Regions from separate parts of the Desulfuribacillus stibiiarsenatis genome, predicted to be linked through region 2. Evidence: a T-box and tRNA genes for the amino acid it is inferred to sense, from the RefSeq annotation. Region 2 holds a T-box; the other holds one or more tRNA genes.
What was found. The T-box of region 2 lies ahead of ileS (isoleucine--tRNA ligase). A T-box ahead of a tRNA ligase gene usually reads a tRNA of that ligase, here a tRNA-Ile.

Region 1 (7,899 bases), on a different contig from region 2:
ACCCTATATTTTCAAGGTTAGACGCAATATTTTTTTGACGATAGATATAGTACGGTATGTATGATTGTTCTTTTGCCCATCCTTGTGCATATGCTAACATTTCTTGAGCAATTGCATTTTTCTTGAATTGCTTTGAATCAGTCGTTTCTAGTAATTTAGATTTGGTTTTTAGTGCTAAGGTGTGAATTGTCAATGATTCAGGACGCAACTGATCAATTACCTTAAAAGTTGCTTTCACGTCTTCTAAAGTTTCATTCGGAAGTCCAAGAATCAAATCCATGTTAATTTGATTAATGCCGATTTTAGCCATAGAATAGACCTGCAGTACTTCTTCTACACTATGATTACGGCCAATTTCTCGAAGAGTCTTATCGTGAAAGCTCTGAGGATTGATACTGATTCGATGCACTCCATACTTTTTTATAAGCTTTAATGTATCTGCTGTAATCGTGTCAGCTCTGCCAGCTTCTATTGTAAATTCAATACATTGATCATGTAATTGACTCTGTAATTTTTGTAGTAATACCTCTAATTGATGTAAAGATAGTACCGTTGGTGTGCCTCCGCCAATATATACAGAACGGATTTTCTTGTTATGATTGCGTAACCAGTCCATAGTAAATTGTAGCTCTTCCATCATCGCATGAAAGAAGCTAGCAATCTCAGCGTCTGATTTTGCGATATATCCTGGGAAGGTACAATATGTACATCTTGAAGGACAATAGGGAATCCCTATATATAAGCATACAATATCAGACGTATTGAAATTTAGTACCTTTGCTTGTACCTCATAAATCGTTCGAAGTAATTGAATTTTGTTGTCTTTCACGAAATAGAAATCTCTTAGCTTTTCCTCAGCTAACCGTAATCCCACTTTCTCAACTAAAGCACGATATAATTTTAAAGGGCGAATTCCCGTCAATATACCCCAGGGTAATTCGTTAATACGACAATCTTCAATAGCTTTCACGAAAGTATGTGCTACTACTTGTTGAATTGTATACTCCGTACTTGGAAAAGACGTGACGACCGTTATTAAAGGATGCGTTAACCGACATGCTAATCGCTCATCGCAGTGTTCTATTTTTATAACACATGCATGATTATAAGAGTCTTCTATAAATGTTGGTTTGCATCCATATACTGCGTGGTATAAACGTTCAATTTGTAATTGTGCGATTGAGGCTTCTGCATTTAGAAAGATCTCAGAAATCATAGTCCCCCTCCTAATCGCCACTATTCTACCTTTAACATATATACTGGTCAATAACTCATGATGAAATTTATTGTTAGAAATTCCTACTTCTTACTAACAAGGCTTTCTACTAAAGCTTTTGTACAATAAATATCCGGGCCAAGATTCTGATACATATAAAGCTCAACAGTTGTACTTTCGTGACGTTCCATATTGTTAATATTTAGTATTTGGTGTCTGATTTGTTGATCTTTTTTAGAAATTCGCATAGCCTGATTCCCCCTTATGTAGTAAAATGGAAAAGTGACTGCAATTACAACCTGAGAGGATGTTTCCATGAATGCACATCGCTTAAGGTCAATTATAATGATTATTGTCCTTGTAACGTTTATTGTTTCAATATTTGGAATTGCTTATGCGAATACCAAACAAATTATTATAGAAGTCAATGCACTAAATGTAAGATCAGGTCCAGGTACACAGTTTCAAATTATCGATAGCGTAAAAAAAGGTGAGCAATTTTCGGTTTTAGAAGATAAAGATCGCTGGTATAAAATTCAATTACATAATAACCAACTCGGCTGGGTTGCTAGTTGGTTAGTTAGTGAGCAAACCATACAATCGAACCAACTTGTCAAAGTTCAGGTAGTAGAAGCTGTGTCCAACGGAATTAACGTTCGGACCGGACCTAGCTTATCGTTCCCTGTCGTAACGTCGATTAAAAAACAGGAGTTCTATCCTATTCTTGAGAATAACGGAGAATGGATTCAGATCCAGTTAAACCCACAGACAGTTGGTTGGGTAGCCTCTTGGGTAGTTGTAACATCACACCAAGAAGTAAAGCCATCCCAGGCTGCATCAGCAGATGTAAGTCGTTCAGTAGCGATCACTGCTAATATCCTGAACTTGCGTTCAGGACCGAACACTTCTTCGACGATTTTAGATAAATTGACAAAAGGACAAGTTGTGAATTTATTGAAAATTCAAGATGGATGGTATCAAGTAAAAACAAACCAACACACAGGATGGATTGCTTCTGAATATGCACAACAAACAGATACCAACTCTAATACGAGTTCTGAGCAACAAAAAGAGAATCCACCGGTAAACGATAGTACTACTGCTCCACCAGATGGGCAGACGAGTCAACCTGGTTCTCCAGAATCAAGTCCTATTAGCCAAGCTCCTCATGTTGTCATCCCGAAAACAGGGATAAACATCCGTAGTGGTCCAGGAACTAGCTACAACATTCTAATGAGCGTTAATCAGGGAGATACATTTACTATTATCAATACTCACGGGGATTGGTTCGAGATTGCGTTGGCAGATTCTAAGAAAGGTTTTGTGGCCGGATGGGTAGTCCAAGCTGTAGGTATCGATAATGTGGAAAACAACCGCTCTATAGCAGGATTGCTAAAAGGTAAAACGATCGTAATCGACCCAGGCCATGGTGGCATAGATGTAGGGGCTATTGGTTCACATTTTAAGACTTTAGAAAAGGAATTATGTTTGTCCACCTCTTTATTATTAGAAAGTAAGTTAAAGGCCGCTGGTTCGAATGTGATTATGACGAGAAACACAGATATATTTCTAAGCCTTCCTCAACGGGTTGCACTATCAACGAAACATAAGGCAGATGCATTTATAAGCGTCCATTATAATACGAACCATAGCTCTTCAGTGAACGGCACGATAGTGTATCACTATAATGCTAAAGGGAATGACGTGAAACTAGCGAAATTGGTTCAACAGGAAATTGTCCAAAAAAATGGCCTTAAGGATTTAGGCGCTAGACAAGGGAATTTCTACGTATTACGAGAAAATCCACAGCTATCAATTCTAGTGGAAGCTGCGTTTCTTAGTAATTATAATGATGAGTTAGTATCTAGAAATCGCACGTTTCAGGATAAAGTAGCGGAAGGAATTTTTCAAGGTGTCCTGAAATACTTTAATGAGTAATGTGAGATATGAGATATGACAAAGGACAGAGTATGATGACCGTAAATAAGATGTTAGAAAAAGGCTATAAATTGTATCTACGGATACAATTTATAGCCTTTTCTTTAACCTTACACTTTAAAACGTGAAATTAAGCCTTTTAAATCCTCGGACATATCTAGAAGCATTTGTGCAGAGCTAGAAATTTCTTCCATCGCTGCAAGTTGTTCTTCCGATACAGCGGCAATATTTTGTATGCTCGCTCCCGAATTTTGTGCTATCGTAGTAAGCTCTGCAGTTGAAGCACTAACCTCTTCAGAACCAGCCGACATCTGCTCAGCTACAGAGGCAAGATCTTGAATCTCTGTCGTTATACTTTGGACAGATTGCATAATGGTGCTAAATAGCTTTTCTACATTCGCTATCGCTTCAATTCCATGATTGACTGTTGTTTCACTATTCTTAATTGATGATACTGCTTGATTCGTGTTTACTTGAATCGTACCAACTAAGCTGTAGATTTCTTTTGTCGAATTAGAAGTCTGATCCGCCAGCTTGCGAATTTCATCGGCAACTACAGCAAACCCTCTTCCAGCTTCTCCAGCACGGGCAGCTTCTATTGCAGCATTCAGTGCTAATAGATTCGTTTGCCCCGAGATATCTTCAATAATCTTAATAAAATCACTGATTTTCTCTGAATCTTTGTGTAATGTCGAGATAATTGAAGCAGTCGATTGCGAATCTTTTTGAATGTCACCTATTTTTTCAATGGCTTGTAAAACAGACGACTTTCCATGATTGGATTGAGCAAGCATACCCTTAGCAGCATCTGCAATGTTTGATGACGTCTCTGCTACTCGACCTACACCAATCGCCATTTCCTCCATTGCCTTAGAGGTTTCTTGTGAACTCACCACTTGATTTTCAGTCCCATCAGCAACTGATTGGATAGCAATCGACATATTATTAGTAGCTTGTGTAGTTTCTTCTGCGCTTGCCGAAAGTTCATTGGATGCATTGGCCACTTGTTCTGAGCTTTGCTGAACCTTAAGAAGCACTTCTGTTAAGTTAGTCTTAATAAGCAAGAACACTTGCCCTAATTTACCGATTTCATCTTTACGATTTAATAGCTTTGATGGTATCTCAGCCGTGAAATCTCCTTGAGACATTAAAGTACCAAGTGACTTAACTGTTTCTAGCGGCTGAATTAACGCTTTATTCGAATAAAAGAATGTCAGAAGACTACTAAATATTGTGATTGCGATGACAAATAACAAACTAGTGTTTCTTCGAGCGGCAGCCGTTTCATTGACATCAGTCGTATATACACCTGTACCAATAACCCATTGCCAAGGTTCAAACGTTGAAACATACGATAACTTTGGTTCTACCCTATCTTTGTCGCTATAATATTGCCAATAATACGGAACGTATCCAGCGCCTTGGGTTTTCGCTACTTTCGCAAATTCCACAAATAACAATAATCCTTCTTTATCTTTAATACCCGACACATCCGTTCCTTCTAAGTCAGGTCTAAATGGATGCATGATGATATACGGTTGGAAATCATTAATCCAGAAATAATCCTGTTGCCCTACACCATAACGTACTGCACGAATCGCTTCGATTGCCTTTGCTTGAGCTTCTTCCTTTGTTAACTCACCAGCAGTCTGCATTTCATAATAATGGTTCAGTAATGAAACTCCAATTTCTACCATATTCTTAGTTTGTAATTGCTTTTCTTGAAACATGTCTTCTTTGCTTTTAGGAATCGTGTACAGTGCACTAAAAAGAATAAACAAAATAATTGGAATAAATACCATGATTCCTAACTTCCCTCGAATACTACTAAACAAGTTCATCTTCTTCACTCTCCACTTCTTTCTATATATATTCCCTTTTATTACGATGTAGTAATAATTATCAATGTAGACTCATGATTAAAAATACCTATATAACTATCTATATTAGATAGTTTTAGTATACTTTTGCACAGTACAATATACAATAGTTATTATTATGAAATTATATACATTGTTGGATGTTTTTTTACTGATTTACTATACTTTATATAATACTTTATTTGTAGGAGCATAAGTAAATTAATGTCTAAATGGTAGTATTCTACGTATGAAAAGCAAAAAGCCTACACCTAAGTGTAGACTTTTATTGTTTTTGGTGGGACTAAGTGGACTTGAACCACCGACCTCACGCTTATCAGGCGTGCGCTCTAACCAGCTGAGCTATAGACCCAAATGGTGCGGATGGCGGGATTTGAACCCGCACACTCGTAGAGCACTACCCCCTCAAGATAGCGTGTCTGCCATTCCACCACATCCGCATATGTAATTTGGTGGCTTGGGACGGAATCGAACCGCCGACACGTAGATTTTCAGTCTACTGCTCTACCGACTGAGCTACCAAGCCATCGTATACAAGTATTGCTGTAAGCCACGTTCTGTACTTCTTAAAAAGAAGTAGTAGCCATCTATCTATTAGATAAATCATACGTCGCGGTAGACTTTATCTAATCCATCCATCAGTTGAATTCCCTCTGGATAGCTCCCTTACCATAATTTAGGTTTCTCGCAAGTGGGGTTTACCTCGTTCCACTCCTTCTGTCGCCAGAAGGACTTCGTCACTGTGGCACTTTCAGGCTATTTTGAACTCAGTGAGTTCATTTCACCGCCGTCAGCATATCATGCTGCCCTGGCTTATGATTTCGCCAGGCACCCAAACTCTAAGCGTCTCAGCCTAGACGAGCGTGGACTTTCCTCAATATCTATCTCGCAATAGATACTGCGACTACTTACAATACTTGTATGAAAAATATCATGGCGGAGTGTGAGAGATTCGAACTCTCGATACGATTGTAGTCGTATACTCGCTTAGCAGGCGAGCGCCTTCGACCTACTCGGCCAACACTCCAACACTATAATATAAATGCGACAAAAATAATTGTATCATAAATAAAATATTAAATCAATGGTTTTATCTTAAAAACGGATTGTTTATTTTTTCCCAACCTATCGTTGTATCTTCATTATGACCTGGATATACAACAGTATCGTCAGGTAAAACTAATAATTGCTTACGGATTCCATCAATCAGTTGATCCATAGAGCCACCTGGAAAATCAGTTCTTCCTACCGAGCCAGCAAACAGAGTATCTCCAGAAAATAAGTAATTTCCCAAGTGATAACATACTCCTCCTGACGTATGGCCTGGAGTATGGTAAACAACAATATTCATATTCGCGATTGGAAGCATTTCTCGATCTTCTAGTACACGCTCCGCAGCATTAAATTCATACCCACTACCCATGAAGGTAGAGAGGTTCTCTTTTGCATTTATGAGTTTTATCTGATCATCTTTGTGAATACACACTGGCGCATTGATTACCTTACGCAATTCATCAATTCCCAAAATATGATCAAAATGTCCATGTGTTAATAGGATATATTGGATTTGCAGCTGTTCACTCTCGATGATTTCCAATATGTCATGAATATCAAGACTACCAGGGTCTACGATAAATCCATTCTTTGATTGCTCGTCATATATAACATAACAATTTGCTTCCACGGGCCCCATCGGCAGTGTTCGAATATTCCAAACCATATAGTCACCTCATATTCTTTTCTTTTCATATTTTCATTTTATTGCATTACCCTACGTACTGTGTAAATATCACGTACCCTTTTGATACGCTCTACAATCGTACGTAAATGTTCTACGTTACGTATAGAGATTGTGAGTAATATAATGGCTCGCTTATTTCTGTCCCCTTTACCTGAGGCTGCGTTAATGTCTGTTTTTGTTTCTGATACGGCCTGCATAACCTCATTTAAAAGTAGTGGACGATCTAGCCCAGTAATTTCTAGTTCAACTGTATAGGAGGTCTCTACATCACTTTCCCATTCTACAGGAATTAAACGTTGGGCGTTTTCTTCATTCTGTACATTTGGACAGTCTAAGCGATGGACAGAGACACCTCGCCCTTTTGTTATATATCCAACAATATCATCACCTGGAACAGGGCTACAGCATTTAGAAAAACGAACAAGTAAATTATCTACTCCCTTTACCCTTACACCTAAAGGCTGTTTCTTTTTGTGCTTTAAGACAGGTTTCGCTTCTAAAAGAGCCGTTAGATGATTATCTCTAGCTTGGTCATGACGTTGCTTTTCTGTTAATCGCATTGCAATTTGGTGCGCACTAATGCCATTGTAACCAATTGCCGCATATAAATCGCTTTCATGAGAGAAATTAAACTTCTTGATCATTTCCTGCAATTGCTGATGTCCGAGAAAATCTCCAGGTTCAAAGTTTAACTTGCGCAGCTCTTTTTCGAGCATTTCTCGACCTTTTTGAATATTCTCATCACGTTTTTGCTTCTTAAACCAGTTTCTAATTTTCGCTTTTGCTTGACTGGATTGAGCGATTTTCAACCAATCTCGGCTTGGTCCAAAACTTTGCTTCGATGTTAAGATTTCAATAATGTCACCAGTTTTCAAACGGTAGTCTAATGTGACAATTCGACCATTTATTTTTGCCCCTACCGTTGAATTCCCAACGTCCGTATGAACCCTATAAGCAAAGTCGATTGGCACAGATCCAGCTGGTAATTCGAAAACATCGCCTTTCGGTGTAAATACGAATACGTCTTCTGCGTATAAATCATATTTGATGTTTTCAACAAATTCATTGGCATCTCCTACATCATGTTGCCAATCGAGAATCTCTTTAAACCAGCCAAGCTTTTG
Region 2 (7,899 bases):
GTAAATATAATCACGAAATCTCGTGGCGAAAGAATACGTCTCGTATGCGAGGAATTGGGACCGACATTTATTAAACTAGGTCAAATAGCAAGCACACGGCAAGATATTATACCTTTAGATATCATTAATGAATTAGAAAATTTACAAGACCATGTTTCTCCAATCTGCTATCAACAAGTAGAGCATGTGATAAATACAGAATTCTCCATGGACCTATCGAAAATATTCCATTCTTTCGAAGAATTCCCTATGGCTAGTGCCTCTATTGGACAAGTCCATCGGGCTCGACTACATTCTGGACAATGGGTTGCTGTAAAGATTCAACGCCCTAATATTACGGAAATTATTGATGTAGATTTAGAGATATTGAGTGACTTAGCTTTACTCTCTGAAAGGAGAACAGACTGGGGGAAATTTTATCATTTTACCGATTTAGTCAACGAATTCTCCAATTCCTTACGAAATGAATTAAATTATTTACAAGAAGCAAGAAATACAGAAAAAGCAAAGGAAAACCTTCAAAATAAAGGTTTTTCAATTATGATACCTAGTATTCATTGGGAATATACGTCAAAACGAGTTCTGGTTATGGACTTACTTAACGGGAGTAAGATATCGGAGACAACTAATGGCGAAGATATTGCTAAAGAAATTATTGAAGTGATTTTTCACATGATTTTATTTGATGGATTTTTTCATGCTGATCCACATCCTGGTAATTTAATCTTAATAGATAATCAAACAATCGGTTTGATTGATTTTGGTATGGTTGGGAGGATTTCTGAGAAACTTCAACAGGAGTTAATTAATGTAATGATTGGATTAATGCGTAGAAATACAAAAACAATTGTAAAAGCAATCCAAAACATCGGAGTTTTACCAGATTCTATTGATTTGAAACGTTTTTATCAAGATGTAGATGCTTTGCGAGATAAATATTATGAAATCCCTTTTAGTGAGATTTCACTTTCTGAATCAATCCGTGATTTGTTTACCATTTCCAAAAGACATGGAGTCGTTATGCCATCGGAATTTCTTTTATTAGCGAAAGCTCTTATAACCTTAGAGGGGTTGGTTGAAACAATTGCACCTAACATAAATATAGTCCAGATCGCGGAACCAATCGGTAAGAAATACTTCATGAAGAAATATTGTCCTGACAAAATCATAACCAAAGTAGTGGATCAATCATTAGAGTATGGTCAAGTCATCTTAGAAATACCTCTATTAACGAGAGATATTTTACAAAAAGCGAAAGATGGTAAGATAAACCTTCAGATTACAATTCCTAAACTAGATGTCTTTCTTCGCAAATTAGATCGAATTAGTAATCGTCTTAGCTTCTCAATCATTATGTTGTCTTTTAGTATCATCATGGTTGGGCTCATCATCGGCTCTTCAATCGGCGGAAGACGACAAACTTTATTGTGGGAATTACCAGCTATTGAAATTGGATTTGTTGTTGCAGCTATCTTGTTCCTATGGTTAATCACTGCAATATTTCGATCTGGTCGATTTTGAAATTAGAAAAAGTTCCTGTATGGGGTAGATACCTCCGCACAGGAACTTTTTAATTATTGTATTAGTAATGCCTTATTGTATCTGCACATGTTGGACAAAGAGTCGGATGTTCTTCCTTAGTTCCGATCTCTGGTGTTACAATCCAGCATCTTTCACATTCTTGTCCTTCAGCAGAAGATATCAATGCATGTAATCCCTTTAAAGCAATTGCCTTATCAGGTGCCTCTGTGCCAGTTTCATGTACAATAACTTTAGAAACGATAAGCACCTTATCTAAATCTTTAATCGACTTCAGAAGCTGATATACATCTGTTTCTGGATATAAGTCCACTTTGGCCCCGAGTGATTTACCGATAATTTTCTCTTGTCTTGCAATTTCTAATGACTTTAAGATTTCTTCCCTTACTTTTACTACTTGGTCCCACTTCTGCTCAATTGTTTCATCGATTTTTTGAGCATCATATTGCGGCCATTCTGCCATTTGTGGACTTAACTCTTTCATGTTCGGGATATACTTCCAAACCTCTTCTGCAGTATGCGATAGTATTGGAGTTACTAGACGTACAAGGGTCAGTAACACATCATAAATAACAGTTTGTGCAGCTCTTCTTGAGTGGGATTGAGGTGCATTGGTATACAGTCTATCTTTCAGAATATCTAGATAGAATGCACTCAAATCAATAGTACAGAAATTATGAATCGCATGGAACACAATATGAAAATCATAGCGATTATAAGCATTCGTAGTTTTCTCAATTAATCGTTGTAAACGAATACTTGCATATTGATCTATTTCCTCTAATTGATCGTATGGAACCCTATGGTTCTCAACGTTAAAGTCCGATAGATTTCCTAATAAGAATCGGAAAGTATTACGTACTTTGCGATACACTTCACCCATTTGCTGAAGGATGTTCTCTGATATCCTAACATCCGCTTTATATTCTGAAGATGATACCCATAATCTTAAAATGTCGGAGCCCATTTTATCTACAACATCTAATGGATCAATACCATTTCCTAAAGATTTAGACATCTTACGTCCTTCACCATCTACAACCCAACCATGACTAAGTACTGCCTTATAAGGCGCCTGTCCTTTCGTCGCAACAGCAGTAGATAATGATGAGTTAAACCATCCTCTATATTGATCCGAACCTTCTAGGTACAAATCTGTCGGCCAAGCTAGATTCTCCCTTTGACCTGCAACTGCATAGTGACTAGAACCTGAGTCAAACCATACGTCCATAATATCCTGTTCTTTACGGAAAGTAGAATGTCCACAACTGCACTGGTAACCTTCAGGCATAAAGTCTTTTGCTTCTCGTGTCCACCACGATTGTGAACCTTCTTTAGCAAATATCCCCGAAATAATAGATATTGTTTCTTCAGATATCACTTCTTTATTACAAGCTTCACAATACAAGATTGGGATTGGAACGCCCCATACACGTTGTCTAGAAATGCACCAATCACCGCGGTCAGCAATCATATTATGCATACGCTGCTCTCCCCAGCTTGGAACCCATTGAACCTTTTTGATTTCCTCTAGCATTTGTTGTCTAAATCCATCTATAGAGGCAAACCATTGTTCAGTCGCTCGATAAATAACTGGTCCATTACATCTCCAGCAATGCGGATATTGATGTTCGATATCACCTTGTGATAATAATGCACCTACAGATTCAAGCGCTTCAATGACTAACTTATTCCCTTTTGCGTAGTAAGCCCCGGCAAATTGGCCTGCCTCCGCAGTGAAATGACCTTTATTATCAATAGGAGCTAAAATTTCAATATTATATTTTAGTCCCACTTGGTAGTCTTCTACCCCGTGTCCAGGTGCCGTGTGTACGCAACCTGTTCCTTGTTCAATCGTAACATGTTCCCCAAGAATTAACGGTGAGTTTCTATCAAATAGAGGATGCTTTGCGATTATACCTTCCAGCTCAGCACCTTTCCAGATTCCATCCGTTGTGTATTCTTGAATATGATTCGTTTCAACCACAGACTTTACAAGTTCATTCGCAACAATATACTTTTTACCATTCGCGACAATTTGCGTGTATTCTAAATCTGGATGAAGAGCAATCGCCATGTTCGCTGGGATTGTCCATGGAGTTGTTGTCCAAATGACTATAAAGGTATCTGATTCACTGACAATCCCCTTTCCATCCACAATTGGAAACGTCACATAAATGGACTTACTTGTTTTATCTTTATATTCTATTTCTGCTTCTGCTAATGCTGTTTCACAATCAGAACACCAATATACAGGTTTTTTACCCTTATATATATATCCTTTGTTCGCCATATCTCCGAATACTTGAATTTGTGCAGCTTCATATTCTGGCTTTAAAGTAATGTAAGGATTATCCCAATCACCACGTACTCCTAAACGGCGAAACTGGCCTTTTTGTTTTTCTACAAAGGATAGCGCATAATCTTCGCATTTTTTTCTAAAATCTGGAATACCGATAGAATGACGATCGATTTTTTCCTTCTTAATAATCGCATGCTCAATTGGCAAACCATGAGTATCCCACCCTGGAACATATGGTGCATCATATCCTTGCATTGTTTTACATTTTACAATAATATCTTTAAGCACTTTGTTAAGGGCATGACCTAAATGAATATCCCCATTGGCATATGGTGGACCGTCATGTAAGATAAACTTCGGTTTTCCTGCTTGATGTTCTTGCACCTTTTGATACAGGTTTACCTCATCCCACCAGCTTTGTATTTCTGGTTCTTTTTTAGGCAAATTCCCACGCATTGGGAAGTCTGTTAACGGCAAATTCAATAGCTTTCCATATTCCATTTAATTACCCTCCAACTTTTTTTGTAATTCCTTTTTAGTGTGTTATCCATATTATAACGTAAAAAAACCTCATCCCAAAAGGGACGAGGTTGACTCGCGGTACCACCCTAGTACAACTTATCTCAAAACTTCAAACTCGTGCGGTGCACTTATTCTGTCTAGTAGATAAATTACGCTTATGACCTTTAACGCAGGAAACGTCTCTTTCTAATCCTGAATGTTTCAAAAGAGAAGATCTAATGGGTGATTTCAATATATATAATTTGTACTGGCTTCCACTATCCCAGCTCGCTGTGACATTATTACTATATCTACTTGTCCCATGCATTTCATTATTTTTTTTTGATATATTACACAATCTGTATGTTTTTGTCAACTAATCGTTATCTTCTTGATTTGCCCCTATTCGGTCTAAATCATCCCAATCTCCACTATCAATTAATTCTAATTGAGCTTCAATTAAAGACTTTAAACGTATACGATACACTTTCGCTTGATTCTTAAGGTCTTGGACTTCCATCATTGATTTATGAGATTTCATCACAGCTTCATTAATAATGCGATCCGCATTCTTCTCAGCTTCTCTTATAATTAGCTTTGCTTCTTTCTTTGCATTGCCTCTAACTTCTTCTGAAGTCTCATGAGCAACAACGATTGTTTTTTTAAGATTATCCTCAAGTTTCTCGAAATGACTTTGTTTCTCTTCTAAAGTTGCCAATTTGTCATTTAATTGTCTATTTTCTTTTATAAGTGCTTCAAAATCTTTAATTACATGATCGAGAAACTCATTCACTTCATCAATGTCGTAACCGCGTAAAGCGCGCGAAAAATCTTTATTGCTAATATCCAATGGTGTTAATGCCATTGCTCTACACCTCCCATTATCTATCTTAATGAAATTCGACAAATTTCTATAATATCCTGCTTACATAAATCGACCGATTTTTACAGGGATACGTCCTTTTTTGTTTGGTTCACCTATTGCTATAATTTTTATTTTATCTTTGCCCTTTACAGAAATAACGTCATCATTAGCGATTACATGATCTACTTTCTCGCAGACATTCCAATTATATTTCACATAACCTCTTTGAATAACTTCTACCGCTTTATTCCTTGACATTTGATACGCCATTTTAATAATATTGTCCAAGCGCAATGAAGCAACTGTGTTCTCTATATAATGAAATTCTTGCTCTCGTATTGGTAATTCTGAGAAACTAACTTCATGTATTAATGCAGGATATCGATTGACTTGACTTAGATTTAGTTCAATATAATCGGCTATCACAAAGTCTGTAACAACGTATGCACCTGTATTATGTACGACTAAATCACCTATCTTCTCACGTTTAATCCCTAATCCTAAGATAGCTCCTAGGTAATCACCATGCTTAACAAATGAGCTATTTGTAGATAAATCTATAAAAAAGGTACGTATCTGGAAGTCTTCAGCTTCATAGCTCCAGTATTCCGGAAGAAGTAAAGCCCGCTTTCTTTCAGCATTTGGAAAAGCCCCTTGATAGATACATTGTAAATTAGGATAACGATTACAAAGATCTGTGATAATTTTCTGTTTTGATGGATCAACAAAATCCGTTAGTTTACTTTGAACTTGATTGTATACAGTTTCTATACAATGAATCGTGCGCTTAACAAATTCATGATCGTCAGGTTTATAATGGTTAATGAATGAACCTTGCATATGCAGTAATAATTACATGAATCCAATGGTAATCAAGATCCATCGGATAATGGATAATGCACCTACTTGAATAAAATGATACGCTAAAAATGCAATAATTGGTGATACATCCAAGTATCCTCCACCTAAAGATATCGGCGGTATAAAGCCCCGAAACATAGATAAATATGGTTCTGTTAAGTTATATACGGTTTCTCCGAATTTCGTGTGATACAAACTAGGTACCCAAGACATAATGATCCTCGCGATTAAAATATACCAATAAAGCCGGAATAATAATGCTACGATATCTAAGATCGCCAATCGATTCACCCTTTCTAGTTATTAAGCTGCTGTTGCGCCTCTTCTAAAACTTGTGAAATTCTTCCTTCTACTTCGATATTTTCTGGGTAGCATAAGAATATCTGTGGCCCAAGTTTTTGTAAGTTACCTCCTAAAGCATACACAGTTCCACTTAAAAAATCAATAATCCTCCTCTGGTCAGCAATCGTCGATTTGTGTAAATTCACAACAACTGGGTAGGAAAATTTAATTTTATCCGCTATTTCTATAGATTCATCGTAATTTGTTGGTTCAGCTACGATTACTCTCATTTCCTGCTTTACTGGTAGTTTCGTTTGATTCACTTGTTGTTTTCTTGTACGGCTAATTTCCTGTCCTTCATAAGGCTCAGAGTCATAGGAAGTCTTTTTCGATGTATCTTCGTCTGCTAGTCCTAAGAATAAGAATAGCTTATTTAATAGTTCACTCACTAATATTCTCCTCTTCTAATAATATACTCCCTAATCGAATATATGTAGCTCCTTCTTCAATAGCAATATGGAAGTCATTAGACATCCCCATAGACAAATGATCTATTTGGAAATTCGATAAATTCATTAATGATAACTCATCTCGTAATAGTCGTAACGCTTTGAAATGGGGCCTTGTAAGTTCTGGATCGTCATAAAAGGGAGCCATTGTCATCAATCCAATGATCTTTATATTTTCATATGCAGTTAGTGAATTTGCAAAATCAATTACATCTTCACGTGCCACGCCATATTTCGTCTCCTCACCAGAAATATTCACTTGCAAAAAGCAAGGTATTACTTGAGCTAATTTCTTCGCCTGAACATTTACTTCTTCTGCTAGAGATATTCGATCTAGAGAGTGAATACATGCGATATGAGGCAATATATACTTCACCTTATTGCTTTGGAGATGGCCGATGAAATGCCATAAAATCTTATCCTTGATGTAAGTAAGCTTTTCAATTTTAGGCAAAGCTTGTTGTACTTTATTCTCACCAATATTCACTAAGCCGGCTTCTACACAATGCAATACGCCAGTATCATCGGTATACTTAGTAACAGCCACAATCGTAATATCTCCTGGGTCCCTTCCTACCTTACTCGCTGCTACCTTTACTCGCTCTTCAATACGAGAAAGATTGCGAATCACTGGATTGTCGTTCATAGTTTCACCTTTTTCTATTGGTTTTAAAAATTAACGATGCCATTCTACCTGTCTTTCCCTGATCCCTACGATAAGAATAAAATAGATGAGGATTACAATACGTGCAATAGCGGCTCACGATAATGTGACCAGGGAGTATTCCACACCTTTGTAATAGAATTTCATTGGCTTTCCATAAATCTAAATGAAAACGTCCATTAACATTATCTGTACATATTTGATGCAATTCATTCTCTTGAAAAGTTTTTCGAAACTCTTGTATGACCGTATCATCAACTTCATAGCATGATTTACATATTGAAGGCCCAATCGCCGCCTTGATATCTTTGATATTGGAATGAAAGCGGTTAAGAAAATTCTCTACCATTTTGCCCGCAATGTCAAGACAAGTCCC

Region 1: it encodes a tRNA-Ile, which carries the amino acid that the T-box ahead of ileS (isoleucine--tRNA ligase) is inferred to sense. The anticodon was not compared.

What each region holds. Positions count from the first base shown of each region.
Region 1 covers NZ_MJAT01000037.1:57,769-65,667, reverse strand. Annotated here, with positions in the region: gene hemZ (coproporphyrinogen dehydrogenase HemZ) at 1-1,216, opposite strand, end outside; gene BHU72_RS15935 (hypothetical protein) at 1,300-1,464, opposite strand; gene BHU72_RS12725 (N-acetylmuramoyl-L-alanine amidase family protein) at 1,532-3,154, shown strand; gene BHU72_RS12720 (methyl-accepting chemotaxis protein) at 3,265-4,995, opposite strand; tRNA gene BHU72_RS12715 (tRNA-Ile) at 5,310-5,386, opposite strand; tRNA gene BHU72_RS12710 (tRNA-Leu) at 5,390-5,474, opposite strand; tRNA gene BHU72_RS12705 (tRNA-Phe) at 5,485-5,560, opposite strand; RNA gene rnpB (RNase P RNA component class B) at 5,576-5,950, opposite strand; tRNA gene BHU72_RS12695 (tRNA-Ser) at 5,969-6,061, opposite strand; gene BHU72_RS12690 (MBL fold metallo-hydrolase) at 6,125-6,754, opposite strand; gene BHU72_RS12685 (RelA/SpoT family protein) at 6,793-7,899, opposite strand, start outside.
Region 2 covers NZ_MJAT01000036.1:48,870-56,768, reverse strand. Annotated here, with positions in the region: gene BHU72_RS11765 (ABC1 kinase family protein) at 1-1,521, shown strand, start outside; gene ileS (isoleucine--tRNA ligase) at 1,583-4,342, opposite strand; T-box leader at 4,419-4,679, opposite strand; gene BHU72_RS11755 (DivIVA domain-containing protein) at 4,719-5,207, opposite strand; gene BHU72_RS11750 (YlmH family RNA-binding protein) at 5,268-6,047, opposite strand; gene BHU72_RS11745 (YggT family protein) at 6,060-6,359, opposite strand; gene BHU72_RS11740 (cell division protein SepF) at 6,365-6,799, opposite strand; gene BHU72_RS11735 (YggS family pyridoxal phosphate-dependent enzyme) at 6,792-7,505, opposite strand; gene pgeF (peptidoglycan editing factor PgeF) at 7,510-7,899, opposite strand, start outside.